DNA from 4 places in the Gardnerella lacydonensis genome. Region 1 is predicted to be linked to each of the others. Evidence: riboswitches for the same ligand, from Rfam matches in the RefSeq annotation. Region 1 holds a riboswitch; each other region holds the start of a gene.
What was found. A riboswitch is a leader RNA that binds a small molecule or an ion and turns the genes downstream of it on or off. The one in region 1 is predicted to bind thiamine pyrophosphate.
Positions count from the first base shown of each region.

Region 2: it holds a riboswitch for thiamine pyrophosphate, as region 1 does, so the genes downstream of both, thiM (hydroxyethylthiazole kinase) here and ACJV45_RS01955 (bifunctional hydroxymethylpyrimidine kinase/phosphomethylpyrimidine kinase) in region 1, are expected to answer to the same signal.
Region 3: it holds a riboswitch for thiamine pyrophosphate, as region 1 does, so the genes downstream of both, ACJV45_RS03710 (ABC transporter permease) here and ACJV45_RS01955 (bifunctional hydroxymethylpyrimidine kinase/phosphomethylpyrimidine kinase) in region 1, are expected to answer to the same signal.
Region 4: it holds a riboswitch for thiamine pyrophosphate, as region 1 does, so the genes downstream of both, ACJV45_RS04210 (ECF transporter S component) here and ACJV45_RS01955 (bifunctional hydroxymethylpyrimidine kinase/phosphomethylpyrimidine kinase) in region 1, are expected to answer to the same signal.

Region 1 covers NZ_JBKQXT010000001.1:440,467-446,358, forward strand. Annotated here, with positions in the region: gene ACJV45_RS01950 (cell wall-binding protein) at 1-2,947, shown strand, start outside; TPP riboswitch at 3,077-3,169, shown strand; gene ACJV45_RS01955 (bifunctional hydroxymethylpyrimidine kinase/phosphomethylpyrimidine kinase) at 3,157-5,007, shown strand; gene ACJV45_RS01960 (hypothetical protein) at 5,257-5,892, shown strand, end outside.
Region 2 covers NZ_JBKQXT010000003.1:140,647-146,538, reverse strand. Annotated here, with positions in the region: gene ACJV45_RS04470 (ABC transporter ATP-binding protein) at 1-935, opposite strand, end outside; gene ACJV45_RS04465 (tryptophan transporter) at 1,058-1,639, opposite strand; gene ACJV45_RS04460 (hypothetical protein) at 1,761-2,387, opposite strand; TPP riboswitch at 2,968-3,060, shown strand; gene thiM (hydroxyethylthiazole kinase) at 3,048-4,577, shown strand; tRNA gene ACJV45_RS04450 (tRNA-Arg) at 4,657-4,729, shown strand; gene ACJV45_RS04445 (ATP-binding cassette domain-containing protein) at 4,752-5,892, opposite strand, start outside.
Region 3 covers NZ_JBKQXT010000002.1:393,480-399,371, reverse strand. Annotated here, with positions in the region: gene mfd (transcription-repair coupling factor) at 1-912, shown strand, start outside; gene ACJV45_RS03720 (ABC transporter ATP-binding protein) at 946-1,686, opposite strand; gene ACJV45_RS03715 (ABC transporter substrate-binding protein) at 1,745-2,749, opposite strand; gene ACJV45_RS03710 (ABC transporter permease) at 2,937-3,734, opposite strand; TPP riboswitch at 3,725-3,827, opposite strand; gene eno (phosphopyruvate hydratase) at 3,976-5,271, shown strand; gene ACJV45_RS03700 (L-lactate dehydrogenase) at 5,493-5,892, shown strand, end outside.
Region 4 covers NZ_JBKQXT010000003.1:81,131-87,022, reverse strand. Annotated here, with positions in the region: gene ACJV45_RS04220 (phosphotransferase enzyme family protein) at 1-276, opposite strand, end outside; gene ACJV45_RS04215 (ABC transporter substrate-binding protein) at 450-1,373, opposite strand; gene ACJV45_RS04210 (ECF transporter S component) at 1,523-2,143, opposite strand; TPP riboswitch at 2,179-2,281, opposite strand; gene recO (DNA repair protein RecO) at 2,392-3,126, opposite strand; gene ACJV45_RS04200 (DivIVA domain-containing protein) at 3,173-4,708, opposite strand; tRNA gene ACJV45_RS04195 (tRNA-Val) at 4,857-4,930, shown strand; gene ACJV45_RS04190 (nucleotidyltransferase family protein) at 5,260-5,691, shown strand; gene ACJV45_RS04185 (class C sortase) at 5,776-5,892, opposite strand, start outside.

The sequences.
Region 1 (5,892 bases):
TACAAAGCAGTCGGGCTTATTCAACGTAGTAGATTTGCTTGGAATGGATGATGATTTCAATGTGGCAAATCCTGATACGCATGTAAGCAACGCTTTGAAGAATACGCTGAGCATAGATATTGAAGCAGACGGTGTAACAGATCCAAAGACTAAAAAAGCTCCTCGCGCAAGGTTTGTTACAGACGGGAATATTAACAAGGAACTATTGCGTGCGTTCATAGAAAAATGGCGTGGGCAAGATGTTAAAAATTCACCAACTTTCAAGATGATTGCTCAAGTAACTGACGACTCTGGAAACAAGAGTAACGAAGCAGTAGTGGGCAAATTCAAGTTCAATTGGACTGTAGCTGACTCTCCAATTGTGCGCGCATATGATGGTCATCATTATGGTGATTCATCTTCCTCTAAAGTCTGGCTTCACGATTGGGAAGGTGCTGTTGCGAATAATTACTATAATGCTGTGTCAGTTGTTGCAGGGAAAGATGCGACTCGACTCGTAGTGTATTTCACTCGCGCCGAAAAAGCAAAACTCGCTAGATTACAATCTAGCAATAATCTAATGTCTAGCTTGGGTGCACAGGATAACTTGAGTAGTAACAATGCTACTTCTCAAAGCGATAGTGACACGAGTGAAGCATTAGCATTATGCAGAACTAAGTCAACTGATAACTGGCAAGTTTGCGAAGGTTATACGCTACCTCAAGGCGTTACGTTGAATTCTAAAGACGAAGGAAGAAATAATTCTGCAATAATATTTAATGCTGGATTCTTAGCTCCTGGAAGCGTAGTGCGTGCAAGGAATCACGCAGGATCTTATGGACCTTGGTCTAATATGCCTGGCGTTAAATCTGAAAATTTGGATGAGTTATCGAATAACACAAACTCATCTCAATCAAGCGGCAGTATAAATTCAGATCATGCAAGTAGTTCTGTAGATAGCACTCAAACAGGTGGTAATGAGTCAAATGCGCTAAAAGAAGAAGATATGCGAAACGTGCTATCTGCTGACTCAATGGTTGCGCAACGTAGTAGCGTGTGTAGGCCTGAAACAAAAGCACCAAAAGAGTGGAGTTCGCCTTCAGATTGCGTATTCTTCCCAGTCGTAGTCAATAAGAAAGTAGTACAAGTGCATCCATTGCTGCTGAATGACTCTGAAAAGCATGCTGTAAATTACGTGCTACGCAATGGCAATTCCGGCGGCAAATGGCTTGGTTTTGGAGATGCTGACAGTCTTATAAGCGTGGATGATGATGATACGCTTTCTGCAAACCAGTCAGAAGTTGCTTGGAAGCGCGGGGAGTATGTTGCTCCTCAAGAGCAGGCGGATAAGCGCAGTAATTACTCTAACGCAGGCAATGAGCAGGATTCATTTATTCTTTTGCGCGGATGGCGTAGGCGAAATGTAACGCCAGAACCGAGATATAATATTGTAACTCGATTCGCTACGTTGCGAAGTGTTGGCAATGCTGCTGCCGACTACAAGATTACTTGGGATAAGAATAAGCCATATGTTGGTGAACGTTCTGACGACCCAGGATTTGAGCTGGTTGGCGCGTCTGGTCATCAATCGCTTGTGTACCGTTATAACGCGAGTACGAAAAATAAACAAATTGATTTAAACCAATTGCAGAATGCTCTCACTCTTAAGCCGAATATTCCAAACAGCATGAGTGAAGATGAGTTTAAGAAGATTCAACCATCTTTGCGCGTTGTAAACGGCGCGGATAAGGAAAATGGCGAGCATAGCAGTAAGGTTACAGTACAGCTTCCTGACAACAAAACTAGGGTAGATCAATTCGGTCATGATGATGGTTCCTACTTCTTCACGCTTAACGGTGAGTATATCAATATACCTGATTTAGTATTAGGTAATGGAAACTATGGTGGCGGATTAAATGTTTCTAACACTAATGGCATGAATTACAGTACATTGGGTAATAATTATTCGAATATGAGTCCTCAAGATATTACTGTGAACAAATGGTGTGAGGGTAGTGGTACTGCAAATCCAAATTGCAAGACTGTCAATTCCGATTCCTTTAAGCTTACGAAAGTTTTAGGTGGAAATAAGAATATAGAAACTGCAGATGATGTAGCTGGAACATCTAAGAAAGCTATTGCTCCAGTCTATGCTTTGTCGCTTTCTAATGGTTGGGCAATGAGAAGCTTAAAGAATACTTATGGCTATGATGCGCAAACTCATTTTAAGAATGTTGCTTCTGCAACTTCGCTCATACCAGTATACGTAGTGCCGGTTGATGTAGTAAAGCCTAAAGCTGAATCTATAGGTTCGCTTAAGACTTCGACTATGGATAAGCCTTACGAGGTTACTGCTAATGACATTAACTTCGCTTTCACAGGTAATCCAGATGCTAAAGGCAAAGTGAATGGCAAAGAGCTGTTAGTAAACGCTAGCGATGATTTTGATTCTCGAGATGTAGTTGAGAAGAATCTTCAAGTATGCGTGCGAAAGTTAAACAATCGCAAGCCTGTTGATGATACTTGCACGCCTATTTTGAAGCGCGATGCCAAAGGCAACGCAAGTGTAGATACTGAAGCATTGCAGAGGCTGCTTATAACTAATAGGAATACGGCTGTTTACGCAGTATACGCGCAGACAAAAGATAAGTCAGATAATGAGAGTGAGCACTATGATGCTGGTAAAGATGATAAGAATGCAATCATCGGCTATATAAAGATTACTGGCATCAACGTGTCGCCAATTCCGCTGCCGTTTACTGGTGGAAACGCTGCTATTACGTACACCTTCTTATTCGGCATATTGATGGCGCTCTTCATAGCGTCGGGTGCATTCGGTAGGCGCGGATGGTTGGCATCTGTGCTTAGCGGAAACGGCATCAGTGGCGAGCTAACATACAGCAAGCATTGCAACGCTTCGGCAGAATCGTTGCGCAATAGCAGACTATTTGACTGGTTTAGTCGCTGAATTAGATCAGGCTTGCTTTTGTGTGCTAATGTTTGCTTTTTGTTACTTTTATCCCGCGTTTGTTTACGTATCGGGCGATTTTGGGAACAAACGCGGGGTGTAGTAAGTCACAAATAAACGATATAGTCAAATAATGGTTCGGGGTGCGTTTAAACGCTGAGATTACACCCGTTGAACCTGATCTAGATAATGCTAGCGAAGGGAATATCATGACAGAATTGTCACTAGATTCGCATACTAATACATTTAATATAAATCTATCTAATCCATACAATACATCCAATACATACAATACATCCAATACATCCAATACATCCAATACATCCAATACATCCAATACATCCAATACATCCAATACATCCAATACATCCAATACATCTAATCAATCTAATCAATCTGCAGAAAGCTTATTTTCTACACAGCGCAAAAACTCATTACCATCGTGTGAAAAACCAGTGATTCCACGAGTGCTTTCCATAGCCGGCACAGACCCAACTGGTGGTGCTGGAATTCAAGCCGACTTAAAATCAATCATGGCTTCCGATGGTTTCGGCATGTGCGTTACAACAAACTTAGTAGCGCAAAACACATGCGGTGTGCGAGAAGTATATACTCCACCAACATCATTCCTAGTATCTCAACTAGAGGCAGTATTCGACGATGTAAAAGTAGATGCTGTAAAACTAGGAATGTTAGGTGATAAACCCTATATTGATATAGTCGGAGAATGGCTTGAAAATCATCCAGTTCCTGTAGTCGTGTTAGATCCTGTTATGGTTGCTACATCAGGCGATCGTCTTCTTAAAGAATCTGCAGAAGAATCCTTACGACTTCTCATAAAAAAAGCAGATATTATTACACCAAATATTCCAGAACTTGCTGTTTTATGCAATAGCGAACCTGCAACGAGTTTTAATCAAGCTTTAGAACAAGCTAAAATTTTAGCTAGTGAAAATAATGTTATTGTAATCGTTAAAGGTGGACACTTAACAGGAAAAGACGCTGGAAACACCGCCGTATTCCCAGATGGCACTAATGTGCATGTTCCTTCACGCAGAGTAGACACAAAAACTACACACGGTACAGGATGTTCGCTTTCATCATCATTAGCAACGCGTGTATCCTTAGCTCTTAAAAACGGCAAAACGCTTGAAAATCCTGCAACCGTATCAGAAGCATTAACTTGGACAACGCATTGGCTTAACGAAGCAATACGCAACGGCGAAGATTTGCATGTTGGAAAAGGGCATGGTCCAGTAAATCACGCCGCACGACAATATAGGCTTGAACTTGATTCCTCTACAACGCCTTGGGAACATCTGAAAGACGATAATTTAATTAATCTTGACGGATCAAATCCGGAAACCTGTTATGTTGTGCCAAAAACATTGCCTAGAAAACCTAAAATATGCGCTGCAGGACGCTGGACTCAAGCTCTTTGGAATGCCACTGCAGACGTTGACTTTAATATTATGAATCTTGATTTTATTAAGTCTTTGGGAGATGGGTCTTTAGACGAGGATTTGTTTGACTTTTACCTGAATCAGGATGCTGAATATTTGAAACGTTACTCTCGGGCGCTCGCGGCCACTGCTGCTAAAACTCAAGATGATGATGCGCGCGTGCACTGGTCTTCTAGCGCTGCCGCATGTATTGAAGCAGAAAGCGAATTGCATCGTAGCTGGTTTAAGAAAACAGGTACTGCTATGAAGTCAGCATGTTCTCCTGCAACTCTTGCCTACGTTAATCATCTTTTAGCTACAACCTTTAGTGAAGATTATGTTGTTGCTGCAGCTGCTATTTTGCCGTGCTACTGGCTTTATGAAGAAGTTGGGCATGTTCTTGTTGAAAAAACTACTCCAGATAATCCTTATAACGATTGGATTTCAATGTATTCGTCGAAAGAGTTTGATGCGAGTGTTAGAAAAGCGATTGAATGTGTTGAAAAAGCTTTCGAACAAGCTTCACCAAGCCAGCGTATTCTTGCCGTGCAAGCATATATGACGTCTTGTGTGTACGAGTACGATTTCTTTAATCAAGCACACCGTTCACTCAGATAGTCACTCAGATAGTCACTTAGTTAGATAGTCACATATCTAATTAATTAGACAGTTATTAGGAATCATTTTCTACTATTCGTCTGCGATTGGCGTTATCTACAAAAATCGCAGGCGAATTTTTCATATTTTGCTATTCCTAAATCCGAATCAAGTATAGTAAATCTTATTTATGTAAAAACGAAATATATGTAAAAAACAATAGTCAAAAAACAAAATGCGAATTAAAAATTATTTGAAAGCGAGATAAGAATGAGCGGAACCCTAACGCGCAAAAACTACGTTACAAGAACCATTATTCGAGTTATTGCTATAGTGTCATCAATTTACGGAATGATAATGTCTTGGGATTCAATGGCACTCACATATTTTACAAATCTTTCCAATCTGATGATTTGCGTTGCGCTTATAGGATCTTTGATCTTAGACACTTTCAATGTTTTTAAGCCAAAAAATATTGCAGAAAGCGTTAAATCCGAAGGATGGGTAGATTCAAAACCAAACGCATGGTACGTTTTCAAATTCATGATGACGATTTCAATCGCCGTAACATTCACGCTGTATCTTTGCTTCCTAGCGCCTACGAACAAACTCGGGTTTATCGGCGCATACATGAACAATGGGTGCTCAAGCTTATGCGTGCATTTTATAACGCCGTTGCTCGCAATTTTTGACTTTATTCTTTTCGACTACAAGTACAAGTCCAGCCGTGCGCACGTTTATTTTGCTACGATTCCGCCGCTTACTTATGTGGCTTATGCTGTATGTTTAAGCGAGTTTGCTGGCGTGCGATGGGGAGAGCATGCTATGGCAGCGCCGTACAACTTTTTGAACTACAAAGCTCCTGCAGGATGGTTTGGATTTGCGCCAAACACGTTTAATTCAACA
Region 2 (5,892 bases), on a different contig from region 1:
TCATCACATTCACTATATGAATCATCATGTGAAACTAAAGAATTTCCACTATTAATCGTATTAACAATAGTATCTACTGTATCTTCTACCGATACAGGCAAATCGCTTTTAGCGCAAATATTCTCACTTTGTAAATCGTTAATAAGATGAGTTGTACGAGGATAATTTATTCCAATAGAATAAAGCAAATCCATATTTTTTAGCGCTTGTCCAACAGGCAAATCAAGCGACAAAGTGCCATTAGACAATACAACCAAACGCTTACAATACTCGCTTAAAAGCGCCACTTTCTGCTCAATTACAACAACCGTTATTCCAAAATTCTTATTCAAATCTTTAAGAATCGAAAAAATCATTTTAGAAGATACAGGGTCCAAAGCGCACGTAGGCTCATCTAACACCATAACTTTAGGTTTTAGCGCAAGAATAGCAGCAATCGCAACTTTCTGCTTTTGACCTCCGGAAAGAGTGTCTAAATCACGATTGCGCAAATCACTAATGCCAACAATTTGTAAAGCTTCATCGATTCGATTTGGTATTTCATTGTGCGCAACACCAAAGTTTTCTAGACCAAAAAGAATCTCATCTTCTACGTTTGCAGCCACCATTTGCGCATCAATATCTTGAATAACTGATCCAATTAAGCAAGCTATATTAGTTAAAGCAAGATTTTTAGTTTCTTGACCTGCAATCTTAACGATTCCAGAAAGTTCTCCAGAATAATGATGAGGAATAGCACCAGAGAAAATAGAGGCAAGAGTTGTTTTACCAGATCCAGATGGTCCAATAATTCCAACAAATTCGCCAGATTCAATACTAAGACTTATATTGTTCAAGGCAAAAGTGGAATCTTGTGCCTTTGCAGAGTCTAAAGAATCATCCTTATTATGATTCAAATATTTAAAAGATACTTCCCTAAGCTCAAGCAAAGACACAATAATTCCTAACTCTTAAAAACCCAACAATACTATGAACATTACTTATTGATTATTCTCTGGATTATATTCTCTGACGATTATATGACTTACTGAATATTATCCAACACAAATTCAAATACTTACTTGTGTAAAACGAGTCGAATTGGAGTGTAAAGAACCTCAACAACAACAGCATTAAACACAGCAGTACCCAAAATGATTGGAAGCATAACAAGAATCGTTTTAGGAGAATGAAGAACAAAGAAAGATGCAGTAGAGGCAAATATTAAACCAGAAACAACTGTAGTTATAAAAGTGGCTACAAGTGGGAAAATACTGAACTTTCTAGCGGCATCCTTAGGGAAAACGCGAACATAAGTCATAATCATCAAAGTCATAACAATTGCTGCTGGAATATCGCAAACATAATTAAGACCAGGAATCGATGCGTTAAATTGCATCAAAGTCGCAGCCAAAGCACCAATAATCGCACCCTGAATAACATTTGGACGAACAAGCAAAATAGCAAGACAGAACGATGCGATTAAAAAGTTTGGTTTAATATTGCCAATCGAAAGCGCTTTTGCAACAGTAAAATCAAGAATACATCCTGCCGCAAAAAGAACAGCCACCAACACCAAAGACGTAATATCTAAAGCATGCTTTTTAATACTTACAGAATTAAGCATATTACCTGCATGTTCGTTAATTTCCTGATTCATAATCTTCTCCTTTATGTTTTGATAATCAAATTTCAATTATCAACTTTTGGTATTTATTTATGTTTTGATATTTATTTACATTGATTTAAATTAATTTGTTTAATTATTTTTCAATTCTGATTTACTTGTGTAAAACAAGTCGAATTGGAGTGTAAAGAACCTCAACAACAACAGCATTAAACACAGCAGTACCCAAAATGATTGGAAGCATAACAAGAACAGTGTTTGGAGAGTGAAGAATAAAGAAAGATGCGATTGTTGCAAAAATCATTCCAGAAATAACAGTTGCAATAAAGGCAGAAATGAATGGGAAAACACTGAACTTTCTAGCGGCATCCTTAGGAAAAGACTTTAAATAACCCATCAACATCAAAGTCATAATAATTGCTGCTGGAATATCGCAAGCGTACTCAAGACCAGGAATTGAAGTGTTAAATTGAATTAAAGTCGCAGCCAAAGCACCAATAATCGCGCCCTGAATAACGTTTGGACGAACAAGCAAAATAGACAAGCAGAACGATGCAATTACAAACTCTGGCTGAATATTCCCGATCGAAAGCGCTTTTGCAACAGTAAAATCAAGAATACATCCTGCCGCAAAAAGAACAGCCACCAACACCAAAGACGTAATATCTAAAGCATGCTTTTTAACATTTACACCTTTAAGTAAATCCGCAGCCTGATTAACACTAGATTCAGCAGAAGTAAACGAGGTTTCCTGCTTAGTTTCATTAATTTCCTGAGCCATGATTTTCTCCTTTTATTTAGATTCTTATATTGCTTGTTTTAAACAATTTTTTAATTGTTTTTTATGTTTATAGATTTGTTTTAGATTTTCTAGATTTGTTTTAGACGTAAGATTAATCCAAATAGATTTGGCTTTCCGGAGATATAAAAAAGACCTCCAGGTTTACCCTAGAGGTCTTTTACAAGCCTAAAACATGCAGCTTCTAAAACTTTAGAGTAAACTACGCCAAAGAGAAGTCTGCCACCACCACATACGAGCAGCATCAAAAGTATCGCGAGCTTGAGCATTCATGTTACGCATGATAGCCGCCTCCCTAATACTTAGCTGCAAAGCTAAACGATAATGTGGTCAGTCACAAATCCAAAATCGTAAATCGTAAAATTTACGATATCTGTTTGTGTTGTGTTTGATGCTAACACTATAAAAGTACAAATGCAAACAAAAATAAAAAATTAATGGAAAAATTTTATAAAATCTAAAACAATAGTCTTCAATCATCCCCGAAATTTCAAGCAAAACAACGCAAAACGCGCGAAGTAAATTATTACACAGCCAAACGTCATACACAAACGATATAGTCAAAGTCGGTTCGGGGTGCGTAAAAACGCTGAGATTACACCCGTTAAACCTGATCTAGGTAGTGCTAGCGAAGGGAAAATCATGGAAGAATTAAACGAATCAAATACAAATATAGATACAAGTTTTAGCGTTCGCGCAAGAAGACGAATGTTTCTAAATGACGTTAGATCATGCATAGAAAGAGTCAGAGCAAAGAAGCCACTAACTCATTGCATAACAAACAATATTGTTCAAGACATAACAGCAAATGCGCTACTTTCCGCAGGAGCTACACCAATAATGGTATGCGACCCAGATGAAGCCGCGGGCATCGCAAAAATAGCGTCAGGTGTTCTAGTAAACGTTGGAACATTCGAAGAGATAAAAGGCAAAGCCATACTCAAAGCCATAGAAGCATGCGAAGAAACACAAACTCCGTGGGTACTAGACCCAGTTGGAGTTGGAGTAGACGCATTAACCACTAGAACAAAATTTGTAAGAGAAATCGTAAAACAAAACCCAACAGTAATACGAGCAAACGCAAGCGAAATATTAGCTTTAGCTGGTCAAAGCAGTCAGATGAAAGGCGTAGATGCGCAAGACCCAGTAAACTCCGCGCTAGAAGCCGCCAAAAAACTGGCAAAAGCATACGGATCTGTAGTATCTATATCTGGAGAAAAAGACGCGGTATACGGTCACGGATGCCTAGCGCGAATAACTGGCGGACACAAAGCTATGACAAAAGTTGTAGGAACTGGGTGCGCTCTTGGAGCATTAGTGGCTGCATATGTGGGTGCAAACCCAGAGCGCCCAGTAGCAGCAACAGTAGCTGCACACGTGCACGCTGCAGCAGCTGGAACGTTTGCAGCGAGACAAACAACCGCACCAGGAACATTCAGAACACTGTGGATCGATGCGCTGCAAACATTAAGCGTAAACAACATGTTTGAACTAACAAACATTGAGTTCAGCATAGAACCAACAGATTGGACACTTTACCTAGTAACAGATCCACGTATGGGAAACCGTAGCGAAGAGCAAGTTGCAGTAGAATCCATAGATGGCGGAGTGACAGTAGTTCAATTGCGAGATAAATACTCCAACGATACTGAAATATCAGAAAAAGCCATAAAGTTACGCAAAACACTTATAAAAGCAAAACATGGGGATATACCGATTTTCATAGACGATCACGTTGATTGCGCAGCAAAACTGGGATTCAACCTGCATATTGGTCAAAAAGACACGCCTTTTGTTACAGCACGTAAATCCATGCCAGCCGAATGGATGATTGGACTTTCTTGCGCAAGAGTAGACCTAATGGAAAAAGCATATAAAGAGTGCAAAGAGAACGATACTCCACTTCCTGATGTTATAGGAATCGGAGCTGCATTTGCCACAAACACTAAGGCGCATGATGTTCCGCCTCTTGGAATTGAAGGCGTAAATGAGGTAGCAAAAGTAGCACACAGTATGGGCGTAAAAACTCTAGCGATTGGTGGAATCCACGAAAACACCGTTTTCCCAATCAAAGACCTAAGCATTGATGGAGTATGCACTGTGTCTGCACTCATGTGCGCTGAAGATCCTAAAAAAGTAGCAAGCGATCTTAAAAGCGTAATAACTCGCTAAAGTATGCATCAAAGTCACAAAAATTGACTAATAGCATATACTTTCAATCCCTAGCAACGTGTATACTTTCACGAGTTGCGGGCTTGTAGCTCAGTGGATAGAGCGTCTGCCTCCGGAGCAGAAGGCCGTGGGTTCGAATCCCATCAAGCCCACATTTTGTGTTAGTATTAAGTGTTAATTGCCTCCAAGAAGAGCAAAAGTACCGTAGTATACAGCAGCGATTAAAGCTATAGCAGGGATAATTAAGCACCCAATCATAAACACATAATCGCGTTTATTCACATGACTTATACGTGCATGAGATCTTGGGTTTTCTCCACCAAATCCACGCGCTTCCATAGCCGTAGCCAAAGTTGTAGATCTTCTAATAGAAAGCACCAAAAGAGCAAAAGCTTGAGGCATAAAAGCCTTAATCTTACTATCATCACCAAGTCCGCGAGAACGCCTAGATGCACTAAGAGCAGCCCAATCGTCTTGAAGAACACTAAACAATCGCATACCAGCTAATCCACCGTAAACAAACCTATCTGGCAATTTCATAACTTGACTAAAAGCATCAGCTAAATCAGTTGCATCAATGCCAATAACAGTAACAATAGCTGGAACACCGATAGCTAAAATTCTGATAAATGTTGCAATTGCAAGAGTTGTGGAATGATCACTCACGTGAATAATTCCCCAATCAAACCATGTTGCTCCACCTGATTTACCATACAACCACACAGCTAAGGCAGATCCAGGCGCACCAACCCATACAGGCCAAGAAAGTTTAATAACTCGCCAAGGGTTCATTTTAACAACCCAAAGAATCACAAACTCCAAAACCAAAGCTATTGTTGCAGAAAGCCAATCGAGAGTAAACAAAAGCGGAACCGAAAGCAGGAAGGCTCCAAGCATCCTATACACAGGATTCAAAGATGCCAAGAATGGAGAATAACTTGATGCACGAGCTGCCTCATCGCGATGATTCACATCGCTAACTTCTATTCGAGATATATTCGTTGCATTTGTTGACGAAGATAATGCTAAAGATTCTTGTGAATTATCTATATTTTCAGACTCATAAAATTCGTTATTAGTGGAATCCACATTAGTTTTAAGTTCCACTAAACGCGCTCCAAGCGCATCTACTAACTCTCTATCGTGAGTAACAACAATAACACTAACGCCGTCCGCGCGAAGGCTTGCAATGAGTTTTATAATTTGTAACCAAGTTTTACGATCCTGTCCAAAAGTTGGTTCATCTAAAATTAAAACTCTTGGAGCTGCAGCCAAAGATGCAGCAACAGTAAGTCTACGCTTTTCACCTCCAGAT
Region 3 (5,892 bases), on a different contig from region 1:
GGAAAAATGGGTGAGAAGCAACTTGACACTATTATTCGTGATTTTTGGCATAGGGATATTGACGTTCTTGTTTGTACTACGATTATTGAAACAGGATTAGATATTTCTAATGCAAATACGCTTATTGTAGATCACGCTGACAGATTCGGCTTAAGTCAGCTTCATCAATTACGAGGACGAGTTGGCAGAGGTCGTGAGCGCGCATACGCATACTTTTTGTACGATCCTACTAAGCCTATGACTCAGCAGGCTCACGACAGGCTTGCAACAATCGCTCAATATACTGCTCTTGGATCTGGTTTTGATGTTGCTATGAAGGATTTGGAATTGCGCGGAACTGGCAATTTGCTTGGCGATGCTCAGAGTGGGCATATTGAAGGAGTCGGATTCGATTTATATGTTCGGATGGTATCTGAAGCTGTTGAAAAATATAAGGAACCAGATCATAAAGAGTCCATATCTGTTTCTATTGATTTGCCAATAGAAGCCTCAATTCCAGTATCTTATATTGATTCAGATAAATTACGTTTGGAAGCTTATAGGAAGCTTGCTGAGGCTCAGAATGATGAAGACTTAAAAGAGATTTTCAATGAGTTAAGCGATAGATATGGAAATCCTCCTAAATCCTTACAAACATTATTTGATGTTGCAAGATTACGTTTTAAAGCTAAACAAATGGGTATTAATCAAATAAGCATGCAAGGTAAAACTGTGCGCGTTATTGGCGTAGATCCAGCTCAATCTGTTTGGATGCGTTTGAGTAGGATCTACAGGGGAGCACAGTTTAAGCCTGTAACCCACACAATGATTTTTCCATCTCCTTTTGCGTCTGTTTTAGGGGATTCATCGTCTATGAGTGAAAAAGAGATAGTCGAATGGGCTAAGCAACTTTTAGAAGACATTGATTGGTAAAAATTAATAGGTGAATTTTAAATAGTGGACATGTCACTTTAAGGCAAGTCTTAAATCATCTTCAATAGAAACATGATTTGTAGGTCTTCCTTGCGAATCAACACTGCTTCTATCGATATTCCATTGCCTTGATATTACGCCATTCTGAAGCATTAGAATACGATCTGATAATCTTACGGCTTCCGCAATATCGTGAGTAACCATGATTGTGCTCCAGCCGTTTTGTGTTCTTAGCTTAGCTAGAAGATCTTGCATGTCTAGTCTTGTTAAAGCATCTAATGCGCCGAAAGGTTCGTCTAAAAGCAATAGCTCTGGGTTTCTTACTAATGCTCTAGCTAAAGAGACGCGTTGAGCTTGACCGCCAGAAAGTTGAGAAGGCCATTTATTGGCGTATTCTTCTAATTGCATTTTGCTAAGAGCATTATTTGCAAGTTTTTTAAGATTGTTTTTATTGTCTGAAAGACCAAAAACAACGTTTTCACCAATTTTTAGCCATGGGATTAATCTTGCATCTTGGAATCCTATAGCCTGCATGTCTGTAACGTTTATACTGCCGCTTGTAGGTTTTAGTAAGCCAGATATTACTTTAAGAAGCGTTGTTTTTCCACAACCTGATCTGCCAATAAGTGAGACAAACTCGCCTTGCTTAATGTTTAAATTAATATCTTTCAAAACCTTATAAGTGTCGTCAAATGCTACTTCAATATGCGTTAAAGAAACACAGTAGGAATTGTTGACATTATTAGCATTATTTTCATTGTTTTGAATGTTCATATTAACTCCTACTGTGTTTTGATTTTGAAAATTATTTAGCGTATTTTAAAGGTTTAGGTTACTTGCTGCAATCCATTACGGAATCATCCAAGTTTGTTGGAGCTTGCTTAATTAAACCATATTTTACGTATTCTTTTGCCTGAACCTTCATCATTTCTAAGCCTTTCTTATCGATTGGCTTAATTGTTGGATTATCGAATTTTTCAATCTGCTTAATGATTGTATCGCTTGCTCCAAGTTGCTTATAAGCATTCCCAATAACATTCTTTTCTTTATGCGACTTATTAGCTTCGCGAACAAGAGCGTTATACATTTTTTTAACGAGCTCAGGATGCTTCTTAGCAAATTTTCTAGAAACAATGTGAATGGTAACATTCATGTTGCCATACTTTTTAGCGTTAACAAGTAATTTTGACCCAGGGGTTGTCATCGCTGCAGCAAGATTCTGATCGAATGAGGAAATTGCATCAATCTGCCCAGATGTAAATGCTGCCTGGAAGTTCTTAGGGCTCATCTCTACTTTATGCACTTTAGAAACGTCTAATCCGCTTTTATCGAATGCGCGGTGAAGCATGTAATCGCCAGTATCACCGTTGTGAATAATAGCAACTTTCTTTCCATATAAGTCTTTTAGTGTTTTTACGCCGCTTTTTGCGGATGCAACGATTCCTTGAGAATCACCATTGTAATATTCGAGCGCAAATGCAACCCAAGGTTGACCTTCTGCAATCAAATCAATAAATCGTCCAGTTCCAGTAGTTGTTGCATCAGCGCTTCCGCTCATAACTGCGGTAAGACCATCAACTGGAGTGTATGGTCCAGTATAGGTGACTTTTGCTTTTCCAAATTCTTCCTGAAGGAATTTTTCATTTTTTAACGTTGTTAAATAGTTTGCTGTAGAAAGATAAGCAACCCTCATTATTCCCGTATCTTTGCTAGAAGATTGGGAGTTATTTGCAGGTTTTTGAACTCCGCCGCAAGATGCGAGAGCGATAGTTGCGCAAAAAGCGCATACTGCTGCAATAGAGCGTTTGCTAGCAATTTGTATTTTGAAATTAGCCATGATTTGGCTCCTCTACTTTCATTTTGTGTTTTTCTTATTTGGTTTATTTGGTTGTTGGTTAAATTTTGTTGATTAAATTTTTATAAAAATTGACTTATTTTTAAAAGTATCGTTAAAAGTATCTTTAAAATTCACAGAGGATTTTATAAATTCTTTATTTACGTGAATTTCTAAAATCAACTCTTTGTTAAGATTCTCTATTTACTCTGCGTTCTGGCATAAGCCAATATTCGAATATGTTTGCAGTAACTTCTGATCCAAGTCCTGCAATCGCATATAAAATAATGCATGCCATCATTTGATCTGGTCTAAAGAATTGTTGAGCTCTAGAAAGAATATATCCGATTCCTATTGAAGAATTAACTGTTTCACAAGTAACTAAAGCAACCCATGCTACGGAAATTGAAAATCGCAATCCTGTCATAAAATTAGCTAGTGTTCCTCGCATAAAAATTGTTGTAAAAACAGTCGATTTTTTAACGTTATAAGCCTTTGCAAGTTCTATTAGTTTAGGGTCAATGTTCCTTACTCCATCTCGAATATTGACATACATTGGTCCAAAAACGCCAAGCGCTATAAGCATTATTTTCATCATTTCGTCCACACCGAGAAAAATGATCAATAAAGGCGCTAATGCTGGGAATGGTATGGATCTGAGCATATGACTTGGTTTATTTATTACTGATTCTCCTATTTTGCTTCCGCCAGAAATGATTCCAGATGGCAAAGCAAAAGCAATTCCTAAAAGAAGACCAGCTACAACTCTAAATATGCTTATTGCAAGAGACGGTAGTAATATTCCTTCGTTGTTTAAGTCAACAAATGCTTTTATTACCTCGCTTGGAGATGGCAAAGCGCGATTTTCGGCAGGAGTTAAGGTTGTTAAAAACCATAAAAAAAGAATCGCTATAGTAGAAAACCAAGCTTTTAAAGAAATAAAAGCTTTACGATGCAGTTTTGCAATCGCGCTAAAAAGGTTATTCATAACGACATTCCCTTCGATAGTTTTAGCTATATCAGGTTCGACGGGTATAATCTCAGCAATTACAATTAAATAATTGCACCCCGTGTCAGTTTGTTATTATCATATAAAGGCATGGACAAATCGCGAAACGCTTAGATTATATAGGCTTGTATCTTTAACGACTTACGCTACGAAATAACGTCCATAAAACGCATTAATCTTGAATATGTTACACAACCAACAAAATGAATAAGGAGTAGTTGTGGCAGCTATTGAAAGCGTATATGCACGCGAAATTTTGGATTCTCGTGGAAATCCTACCGTTCAGGTTTATTTGGAGACCGAAGATGGCGCTCAGGGCATTGGCTTAGTGCCTTCTGGTGCTTCGACTGGTGAGGCTGAGGCTTGGGAGCGTCGTGATGGCGACAAGTCCCGTTATCAGGGCAAGGGTACTTTGGAAGCAGTTAAGGCTGTTAATGAAGTAATTGCTCCAAAGGTTATTGGCATGGATGCCTCTGACCAGCGTGCTCTTGATGAAACCATGATTGAGCTTGATGGCACTCCAAACAAGGGTAAGCTTGGCGCAAATGCTATTCTTGGCGTTTCTCTTGCTGCTCTTTATGCAGCTGCTGAATCTGCAGAGCTTCCATTGTATCGTTACATCGGCGGAACTAACGGACATATTCTTCCAGTTCCAAACATGAACATCATGAACGGTGGCGCTCACGCTGATTTTGCAACTGATATTCAGGAATACATGATTTCTCCATACGGTTTCGCAACTTACAGCGATGCTTTGCGCGCTGGTGTTGAGGTTTATCACACCTTAAAGAACGTTTTGAAGAAGGAAGGCTTGGCTACTGGTCTTGGTGACGAAGGTGGCTTCGCTCCAAAGATGAAGTCCAACGAAGATTCCTTGAAGTACATCATGGATGCAATCGAAGCTGCAGGTTACGAGCCAGGCAAGCAGATTGGTATTTCCCTCGACGTTGCTTCTTCTGAGTTCTACAACAAGGAAACTGGCAAGTATCGTTTCGACGGCGAAGAGCGTGATTCTGCTTATATGCTCGATTACTACGAGAAGCTTATCAACGAGTATCCAATCGTTTCCATCGAAGATCCATTCCAGGAAGAAGGATGGGATGATTGGGCAGCAATCACCAAGCGTCTTGGTGATCGTTTGCAGTTCGTTGGCGATGACTTGCTCGTCACCAATCCAAAGCGTTTGGCTAAGGGTATTGAACTTGGAGCAGCTAATTCCTTGCTCGTAAAGTTGAACCAGATTGGTTCCGTTACCGAAACCCTCGACGCTATTGAGCTTGCAACCAAGAATGGCTTTACTTCTATGGTTTCTCACCGCTCTGGTGAAACCCCAGATACCACCATTTCTGATCTTGCTGTTGCTAAGAACACTGGTCAGATTAAGACTGGTGCTCCTGCTCGTGGTGAGCGTATCGCTAAGTACAACCGCTTGCTTGAGATTGAGGAAGAGCTTGGCTCTACCGCTCAGTATGCTGGTTACAGCGCATTCAAGGCTTGCAAGAAGTATATGAAGTAATATACTAGGGCTTTTATAAGTTTTTCATAAGACTTGTTTAAGCTTTTTAAGCTTTGAGCTGAAGTTTATTTTCGGTCAGTCGCAATAAAATGTGGCTGACCGTTTTTGTATATTTTCAATGATTTCTTAAAATTTTAAAAAAATTTTTCTAAAATTACTTTCATTATCTCCAAAATAGTGCTATTTTTGTGAAAAACTAAAAACAGAAGGAGATGTTTCATATGAGAAAAGTCGCTGTTATAGGCATGGGTAATGTTGGTGCTGCAGTAGCCCATCAGCTCATTATTGGTGGTCACGTTGACGATTTGTATCTTTATGATTCAAATGAAGCAAAAGTTAAGGCTGATGCTCTTGATTTTGAAGATTCAATGGATAATGTACCTTTTAACGTTAATATCACAGTAAACGACTATGAAGCATTAAAAGACGTAGAAGTAATCGTAAGCGCCTTGGGTCATATAAAACTTTTGGATGTTCCTCATCCAGATCGTTTTGCGGAGCTTAAGTATAACCGTAACGAGGTTGCAGAAGTTGGTGCAAAAATTAAAGCTTCTGGATTCCATGGCGTTTTGATCGATATCACTAATCCTTGTGATGCTATTTGCCAGCTCTACAAGGAAG
Region 4 (5,892 bases), on a different contig from region 1:
ACGATGATACGGTCTGATTGTGCTAGCTTGCCTCACTTTTGTGCTGCATCTTTTAATATAAACGTCCAAACTTTTAGATTGCTTTGATGCATTATCTTTGTAATGCGCGCGAAGCAATGAACCTGCAGCCATCGGGCGCAAACTATGGCTTAAAACGCAATCTACTTCTAGCGGCTCCTCTAAAAGCGAGCACACAGTATTTGCCTCATCTAAATCAACATTTGCCCATCTTTGAGCAACAATATCTAGCTGAGGGTCGTTGCTTTCGTTTTCCATATTCGCTCCAATTTACACAAATATTTAACTACAGGTTCATTGTTTTTCACGCATTTTTTTGCAGAATTATTTGACGCCAACTAGCTCATGCGCGGCTGCTGGCGACTTTGCTTATGCAAAATTAACGATTGCAAAATTAACTATCGCAAAACTAACTATTGCAAAATTAACGACTATTCTGGCAAATACTCGTTTGTTACACATCCGTTTTCTAGGCTTTTTAGCGCGCAATCAAGAGGCACACTTAAGTGGCCATTTTCACTCATCCAACGAGTGTAGTTTTCCACCAAAGCCATGTCTGCCGTGCCCCAACGACCATTCTTGTCGTACCAAGACGGAATGACTTCGTCTAGCGAGGCACGCAAAGCCTCTGGGCTAATATGGCAAAGCGCATTCTGCAAAGCATCAACACCAGCCTGAGGGTCTTTTCCTGCTAGCTCATAGCCCTTAACGGTTGCGCTTGCAAAGTTGCGTATTAATTGCGGATTTCGCTCAATCATCTCTTGGCGAGCGCAAACATAGTAAGAATGATGCGGCGCTACGCCAATAGAATCGAATGGAAGAACAACAACTTGATCAAACGGAAGCGAACCCTGATATGGCTCCCACCAAGCTACGTTAATAAAAGCATCACACATTCCGCGTTCTACGGCTCGAATGTCTGGCTCCCATGGACCTGGGTCAATTGTAATCAGCTTGCTAAAATCGCCGCCGTCGGCAGCAACAGCCTGCTGAAGCTCCGTGTATAGACGCTTAACGCCCATAGGGATTACTACGCGCTTTCCTTCTAGATCTTTAAATCGAGTAATGCCCGTGTTTTTATTTGTTATGATTCCGCCAATTTGAGATTGATTCATTACAGCAAATGACGTCAACTTGTTTGCACCATTTTGATGAGCCAAAAGCTGATTTAAACGAACAAGAGCTATATCTACTTCTCCACGCTCCAAGCATGCTGGAACATCTCCGCGCTCCGTATCCGTGCTTGTAAACTCTACGTCTAATCCGTATTGCGCATACAATCCGCGCTTTCTTGCAAGGTACATGCCTGCGTGATTCGTCCATGGATGCACATATTCAAGACGTACTCTTAGCATACTAACTCCTTTGTTTTATAGTGATTTGTGATTTATTTTGACTTTTATTTTGACTTTTATTTGCGACTTTACAAAAGTGGGCGAGGTAATTAATCCCCCGCCCACAAATCAAATTTATAACTTGATTTTACTTGTACTTACCCGTAAAATCAGGCGCGCACTTCTTTGCCAGAAGCAAAGCGGCTCAATGCGCCAGTGGCAGCAATACCCTTATACAAGTACCACATCAAAACGCCACCGATTACAGCACCAGAAATCATGCTGCAAATAGTGTGAATCACCATGAATGAACCAAAGATTGGAACACCTGCATAGTAGAACGGGTAGGTTGAAACGATTCCACCCAAACCAGCTAATGCGCCAGAAAGTGCGCTTAAGCCAACATTCCACTTGCGATACATGAAGAACAAGAATGCAAACTCAGCAAACAAGCCCTGAACAAATCCAGGAAGAACGGTACCGATACCGCCCCAGTGACTTCCAACGGTCAACTCAACCATTGCAGCAATAAACTCACCGAACAATGCTGCACCTGGCTTGCGAACCATAATAGCAGCCAAAGGACCAGCAAAATAGAACAAACCGTAGTACAATGCGCTGACGCCTGGAACTGGAATAAGCTTAAGAGCAGCAGAAATAGGCTCGCTAATCAAACCGATACCCCAGAAGATAATACCAGAAGCTACAGCTACAACAACCGTGAGCGTAATATCAGCTACATTCCATCGCAAAGATGGACGCACGGTTTCTTCTTCAACAGATGCACCCATTAGGGTCTCCTTTCATTATCAGTTATCAAACAAAGGCGACCCTGCAGAAAACTCCGTACGTCGGCATTAACCGAATCACGTTAAACGGTTAGACAGTAATCTTCTCAGCTCTTTGAAAGAGCACCCGTGTCTGATATCAATCATTATTGCATCAGACAGCGAGGACAATTATTATAAAATTCAAACAAAAAATTAACAAAAACGCTCACTAAAACGCTAAAGCAAGACGCTAAAAAAGCTATATTAAATCACATATTATTTTCTAATAAATGCATTGATTTAATTGGACGCTCAAGATAATATTCACACCACTGCTCAACGCATCTATACGTTAAATAATCAATATCTGTTCCGTCTATATTCTTCCAATCGCCATTAATCAAAGAAATCATTTGAAAACGTGCTAAATCATTGCACTTAATTGACTGCAAATCATGATCTTTAGAACACATAACTCCTCCAGAACAAGAGGAAAAATATGATAAATCATCTTTAGTTGCACAAACTACGCATTCATTAAGCATAGGAGACCAGCCGGCTAGTTTTAACGCTCTTAAAACATATGAGAATCCAATTGAATCAGCACTATGCAATCCCCTAGAAAGAGCAGATAAGGCTGCAACAAGCAGATTGTATTGCATACAAGAATCCTGATACTGTGCAGAAGTCGAAACCAAATCATCTGCGATTTCTGCAATCATGCTAGCGCGACTATACAAATCATAATCAGCACAAATGCTCTCAGCATAAGCAGAAACTAAAACTGCTTGAGAAACAACATCAAAAGTTCTTCCAGTAGCAAAAAGTGCATTCACACGCATAAAAGGTTCTAAACGCGCCCCAAAACGAGATTTTATTTTCCTAACACCTTTTGCAACAGCACGAATCTTACCATGCTTTTTAGTAAGCATAACTACAATTCTATCCGCTTCTCCTAAAGGAAAAGTCTTAAGAACTACAGCCTCATCGTTATACAGCGGCATGAAAATCAAAAACTCTTAATCTGCTAATCCAAAGTATTTTTATAGATTAGTTGTGACTTGGATTCACAAAACCACCGAAATTAGATTCGCCAGTATCATCCAAATCATCTGAATCATTATTGCCAGCATTGTTAGCATTAAAATCTTCAGAAGAAGCATTAAAATGGTTCATAACTGGGAATGAAAGATCTGGAATATCTAAATTGAGACTTTGCGACGGCTCAAATTTAGGAGATGCAAGAAGAGACAAATTCAAATCACCAACAGGGTTTGAAGCACTATTTTTTGAATCATTCTTATCATCATCTTTAGCATTAACAGCATTATCATTAACAGCATTAGCAGCATTAACATGATTCTGACTATAAGAATCTTGGCTAGGTGCAGCTGGAATAGCACTGTCTCTTGTATAAGTCTGCGAATAAGAATCTTTCGGAGCATACGATGGCGGGAACGTAGGAGGCATAACAGTAGACGCCTGAGACATCTCGTCATCAGTATCATCATTAGGCTCTACATTAGCAGAATGAGGCGTAAAAATAGCCCTATCCCCATGGTGCAAATCGTTAAGAGAAGCACCACTATTGTTATCAACACTGTTGTCTACAGGTGCGAAAATGCTTTGCCTATCTTGAGGCATATCTTCAACATGCTGTGCAGAACTATTATCACTACCTGCAACATGCTCAACGACTGGCACACTATCTGCACTAATATGATGCGAATCTACTTCATCAACTGTAGTTTTAGAAAAAATATCATTTGCAACAGGATTATCTGCTTCAACAGTATTTTGAACAGGATTTACTACAGACGAATCCGCATTATGCTCAACGGGAATAGATGGAGGCATAGGATTTGCAGATTGCACAGACTGTGGCGTCGGCTGACTATATGCTGCGTTAACAGAAGATGCGGCAGCACCATTAGAATCAAAATCTAGGTACTTAGAAACACGATCGTAAGATTCAAGCCTACTAAGCAATCGTATGCAAGCGTTCAAATAATAATCCACTTGACGCTCATCGTATCCATGTTTACCAGAACGCTGTGTAAACAACACGTTGGAAACAAACATTGCGTCAATGCCATCAAGATCGCTTGAAGTATTACCCCACGTTGGTTTATAACCAAGAAGAATAGAAATCTTATCTAAGGTCTTATTGACAACATTATCGACCTGTTTTTTATCATACGAAGGCTTGCGTGATTGACCAGAATCAAAACGCATCTTGTAATCGCGCTGAGAATGATTAAGCAAAACACGGTATTCACTATCGGCTTGTGCTTTCCAAACGATTCTACCGCGATGAGAAATTTCGTATTCAGTTGTTTTATCTACAACAGCACGTTCCAACCTAGAAAGAGCCGCATCAACTTGAGGTATAGCGTATCCTTCATCTTCTAAATCGAAGGACACGTCCTGAATATCTTTTTGTGTAAGACGAATGTCGTCGGACTCGTACAAAGAATGGGCACGCTCAAGAAAATCATTAACTTGCTCTACGCTGTAACCCTTCTTGCGCTTACCTACGCGCTCAATACCAGAAGAATTACGCGCAGTATCGGGTTTACTTGCCATAAACAATAGACCTCCTGAACATATCATTATTGAATATACTCTACGCGATTGTTAAGACGCTTCAAAACGCAAAACGCAAGCGCCAAAAGACACACGCAAATCGCGAATCACGCATCTAGTACACACCATACTGTATCTTGTTTCAAGCGGGCGATTAGCTCAGCTGGCTAGAGCGCCACCTTTACACGGTGGATGTCGGGGGTTCGAGTCCCTCATCGCCCACTTTCCGCTTTTCTTGATTAGCGTATCTCTCGCGTGTTTGTTTATTTTTCTTTGTTTATTTTTCTTGTAGTACGTTTGCGCGACGAATTGCCTTTTCGTGCTACGCTCTAAACGAAAAGACAGGTCGTGTCGTTCGCGCGGATTAGCCGCGCTCACGTCTTCGCCGCACAGAAGCACACCGTGCTTCTACGCTAAGCGGCTCAGCGCTCCGAATTACCTTCGCGCGCTACGCTTTGAGCGCGAAGGTAGGTCGTCGCGCAAACGTATAAACTTATATATAGGTATCATCAAGTCAAAGTTAACAAATTATTTGGGCGTAAGGAGGAAAAATGGCAATTAGTGCAACAGCTGCAAATCCAGCGAAATCTACAAAATCTGCAGAAATCTCAAAAAGCACAAAACTGACCCACCCTCTTACCCTAACCCCGTCAATCGTACAAAAACTTTGTGCTCCAATCGCCCGCAGACTCGGTGTAAAATCGCTGTATTTATTCGGATCGGTTGCTCAAGGAACCGCCAATCGCAATTCAGACGTGGATTTTATATACGAGTTGCAAAACGAATCGAACTTAGAACACGAAACCTCGCGAATTGTGCGCAAACAAGAACTAATGCGGTCACTCGCCGATTGCTTGGGCAGAAAAGTCGACCTAGTTAACAAAAGTTACGTAACTCAGCCGTTAGCGGACGAAGATGCGGAAATTCAGCGAAAAGCGTTCGTAACAACAATTAACGCAAAGCCAATATTCCAAATTGTGTGAATAGTCCGCTTTTTGTTGCTCAAAACGGCAAAATCACGTACAAAATGCGGAAGTATCGCTCGCGCGCGGTCTACGCGCCGCTCGTCAATTCGCGCGTAACTTAATCTCGCCGCGTCCAACCCACAGTATGTGTTTGCCGCGAATATCCCACTTGCGCCGCTTCTTACCAGCAACCACAGCAATCATCATGGCAAGAATCGC